Regions from separate parts of the Thioalkalivibrio sp. ALE16 genome, predicted to be linked through region 2. Evidence: predicted binding sites of a transcription regulator. Region 2 holds the regulator's gene; the other holds the start of a gene.

Region 1 (2,181 bases), on a different contig from region 2:
CGCAAGGTACTGGTCGAGCATCCGAAATGCCAGCATCGGTGCGAATAAGCTGCATCAGGCTTGTGTGATACGGCGTCCGCCACGGGTGTTGGGGCGGGTGCGCCCGTAGGGGTCGTAGGTCGCCGCCGGGCCGGCCTCTTCGCCGCGCAGGATCTGCATGGAGAGCTCCACGCGCTGGCGATCGCGATCGATCAGGCGTGCGTTGCCCTGGTTGAGGGTGTTGCAGCGCTCGATGGACTGGCGCAGGGCCTGCCAGTGATCGTTGAGGACGGCACCGTCGTCCATGCGCGAGAGCAGGCGGGCCATGCCCTCGGGTGTGAATGACTCGCTCGCGGCCTCGGCGATAGCGCGCTGCTGGCGGGTCTCGGTCTCGAGGTCCTGCAGCAGCCCCTGCTTGGTCGCCACCACCTCCTGCAGGGTCTCCGGGGTGCGCGCCTCGACCGCGCGGGTCTCCTGGATCAGGGCCTCTTCCAGTTGGTGGGCCAGCCGGATCGAGGTTTCCAGGGAGCGCAGCAGGCGATGGCGCGTGTCGGTGTTCATCGGTGAGGTCCGTGATTAGCGCAGCAGGCGCTCGAGGTCGATCATGCGGTCGGCCAGCTGTTCGTTGTCCACCGGGTAGTTGCCGCTGGCGATCGCCTCGCGCAGCTCGGCCACACGCGCCGCGTCGAACGGGGCATTCTCGCCGGCGCTGGCGGCCGAACTCATCGCCTGGGCGGCGCCGGTCAGGGTAAGCGAATCGTTACCGGTGGTCGCGGCGCTATCCGACCCTTGCGCCCGGTTGGGCGCGCCGCTGGAGTCCTCGCGGCCCTTGACCGTGGAGCTCTGGCCGTCGGGGCGCAGACTGTTCGTATTGAGGCCCTTGATATCCATTGTGCCGTCCTGTCGTTGTAACTGTGCTGCAAGTGTTTACGGCCGCGTGTGCTGAAACTGTAGCCCTGTGGCGGTGGTTTTTTTAACACCGATCACAGAGTCGGCATCAAAGTGTCACCCGGACGTGCCCGGAGGGCTGGATTTCGCCCTCGACCACGCGCCCGGACGAGGTGTTCTTGACCCGGATGCGGTCCCCGAGGCTGCCGTTTTCCAGGGCCTCGCCCTGCATGCGGATGGCGATCGAGCCGTTTTCGGCAAGGATCGTGACCCGCTGGCCGCGGCTGACGATCTCGCGCTGGGTGACGTGCTGTGTGCCGATGATCTGGCCCGGACGAATGCTGCGCCGGGTCTGCTGACCGATGAGGGCCGACTTGTCTTCATGATAACTGCCCGCGTGGCGTGACGTCTCGATGCGCTGGAAGCGCAGATCGCCGCTGGTCAGCGTGTGCTGGCGAGGGAGGTTGCGACTGGCCACCAGCACCTGAGCGTAACGTTCCACCGTGGCCGGGACATACAGCTGCCAGGTGACCGGGCCCGCACACTGAAGGTGGATCGCGGTATTGCCGTCGCGGCGGCCGCCGGGCGGGAAACGGGCGTTGAGTCCGTCATGGCAGTAGGCCAGCCGGAGCCGGTTGTCGAGCTGGCCGATCTCGATATTGATGTCGTCGCTATGTTCGGCGTCCAGCTCCTGCAACAGAAACTGTTCCGCGGCCGCGCGGATCTCCGCAACGGGGTGGATCTCGGCGTGGGCCGGCACGGAGAGCGCGAACCACGCCACGAGAGCCATGAGCCCCATGGGGATGCAGCGTGATGTACAGGTTGTATGTGGATGCATATGCCGGTCCTCGCCGCCCGAGGGAATACCCCGGGTCTGCCGCGTCCGTTCGCGGACCCGAAGCTATGCAGGTTTGATGCCAGTTGTCCGGGCGGTGCCCGACTCAAGGCCCGGCGTTCAATGCCGTTATCCCTGGGAAGCGGCGCCAGAAGGCGCATACAGGCGATTGCAAATGACAGCCCGGGGGTGCGCGGTGCACACTGAGCTCCCGGGAGCGGCTCGCGGCAGATGGGCGCGGGACAAGGAGAGCAGCACCATGAGTCAATTCATTGACGATGTGAACCAGCGAACGCAGCTGGTGGGTCAGAACCGGATGGAACTGCTGCTGTTCCACCTGGGTGGATCACAGACCTTCGGAATCAACGTGTTCAAGGTGCGCGAGGTGATCCCGTCGCCGCCGCTGCGCCAGATCCCGGGGTCGATGAGTGTGGTGCGCGGTGTGGCTACGCTGCGGGGCGGCACGGTGCCGATTATCG
Region 2 (2,181 bases):
GCGCCTGGCGGAGATGGAACCGCCGCGACGCGCGCGCGCCCAGGCACGTCCGGCACGGGCGGCGGAGCCCGCCACGCTGGAACTGATTCAACCGGTCGGGAAGGGGCGCTATGCCACGCACTAACAAGCCGTTGAAGGTCATCGCGGTTGCCTCGGGCAAGGGCGGGGTGGGCAAGACCAACGTATCGGTGAACCTGTCGGTGGGCCTGGCCCGGCTCGGGCGCGAGGTCATGCTGTTCGACGCCGATCTGGGCCTGGCCAACGTGGACCTGCTGCTGGGGATGCGTCCCGAGCGCACGCTGCACGACCTGGTGACCGGTGATGTGGACAGCCTGGAGGATGTGCTCGTCCAGGGGCCGGACGGGGTAAAGGTGGTGCCTTCGGCTTCGGGGATCGCGGCGATGGCCAACCTGACGCCGGCCGAGCATGCCGGTCTGATCCATGCCTTCAGCGCCTATCGCAAACCCCTGGATGTGCTGATCGTGGACACCGCGGCCGGCCTGCAGGAATCCGTGACGTCGTTCTGCCGCGCGGTCCAGGAGACCCTGGTGGTGGTCTGCGACGAGCCCGCCTCGATTACCGACGCCTATGCCCTGATCAAGGTCCTGCACCGCGATCATGGCCTGCGTCGCTTCCGCATGGTGACGAACATGGTCGACGGCCGCGAAGGCGCCGAGCGACTGATGCAGAAGCTCAATACCGTCTGCGGCAACTACCTGCCGGAGGTGGTGCTCGACCTGGCCGGCTATATTCCGATGGACGATCACCTGCGCAAGGCGGTGCAGAAACGCGCGCCAGTGGTACAGCAGTACCCCGGGAGCCCGGCGGGGAAGGCCTTTGCCGAACTGGCACGGACCGTGGACCGCTGGCCGGTGGGGGGCGGTGACCACGGTGGCGTCGGGTTTTTCGTGGAACGGATGCTGCAGAGCGCATGATGACGACGCGTAATCGACTTTCCGGCTATCAGGCGACCTCCGCGGCCAGCGGCGGACACGAACAGCTGATTGCCGATCACGTCGAGCTGGTCCACCGCATCGCCCATCACCTGATGGCGCGGCTCCCCGCCTCGGTGCAGGTGGATGATCTGATTCAGGCGGGCATGATCGGGCTGCTCGAGGCGGCGCGCCAGTTCGAGGGCGGCCAGGGCGCGACCTTTGCCACCTACGCCGGCATCCGCATCCGTGGCGCGATGATCGACGAGCTGCGCCGCAGTGACTGGACACCGCGTTCGGTGCACCGCAACAGTCGGCGTATTGCCGCGGCGATCCAGACCGTCGAGGCGCGCGAGGGGCGGGCGGCGCGTGGCAGCGAGGTCGCCGCCGAGCTGGACGTGCCGATCGACCGGTACTACGAGATGCTGCAGGATCACGCCGGGGCCCACCTGTTCGCTTTGGACGACCTCGGCGGGGGTGACGACGGGGCTGATCGCGTGATCGAAGGGCAGGAGGTGTCGCCGGCCCGCACCCTCGAGGCCGGTGAGTTCCGTCAGGAACTGGCCGAAGCCCTCGGCGACCTCCCCGAACGCGAGCGGCTGGTGCTGTCGCTCTACTACATCGAAGAGCTCAACCTGCGCGAGATCGGTGCCGTGCTGGGCGTGACCGAGTCGCGCGTCAGCCAGATCCGAAGTCAGGCCACCATTCGACTGCGTGCCCGCCTGGGTTCGTGGCTCGAAGACGGTACGGCTTTGCAGTTATTCTAAAACCCACCCTACGAATCCCGGAGTGACGTGTGGACAAGGGAATGAAGATTCTCATCGTGGACGACTTTTCCACGATGCGGCGCATTATCAAGAACCTGTTGCGTGATCTTGGCTTCAACAATACCCAGGAAGCCGACGACGGCAGCACCGCGCTGCCGATGCTGCAGAACGGGGATTTCGACTTTCTGATCACCGACTGGAACATGCCCAACATGCCGGGGATCGACTTGCTGAAGGCCGTGCGCGCCGACCCGAACCTCAAGTCCATGCCGGTGCTGATGGTGACGGCGGAGGCCAAGCGCGACCAGATCGTCGAGGCGGCCGAGGCGGGCGTGAACGGCTACGTGGTCAAGCCGTTCACCGCCGAGACGCTGAAGGAAAAGATCGACAAGATCTTCGAACGCATTGAAGCACAGGGATAATCATGCGCCTGTGACCGATATGCCCGGCGCCCGTGGCACCGACCGCCGCGGGCGTTGTCC

What was found. The regulator FliA, encoded in region 2, starts transcription of late flagellar genes. The targets are predictions, from matches to a motif close to GCTAAAGTTNNNNNNNNNNCNGCCGATA.
Region 1: a site for FliA is predicted at 907-934, ahead of flgM (flagellar biosynthesis anti-sigma factor FlgM). Genes of this name have one in related genera too.

Annotation. Positions count from the first base shown of each region.
Region 1 is NZ_KB906359.1:38,877-41,057, forward strand. It holds gene F627_RS0106500 (flagella synthesis protein FlgN) at 55-540, opposite strand; gene flgM (flagellar biosynthesis anti-sigma factor FlgM) at 556-870, opposite strand; gene flgA (flagellar basal body P-ring formation chaperone FlgA) at 977-1,666, opposite strand; gene F627_RS0106515 (chemotaxis protein CheV) at 1,962-2,181, shown strand, end outside.
Region 2 is NZ_KB906358.1:150,362-152,542, reverse strand. It holds gene F627_RS0106120 (MinD/ParA family protein) at 111-935, shown strand; gene F627_RS0106115 (RNA polymerase sigma factor FliA) at 932-1,699, shown strand; gene cheY (chemotaxis response regulator CheY) at 1,741-2,121, shown strand.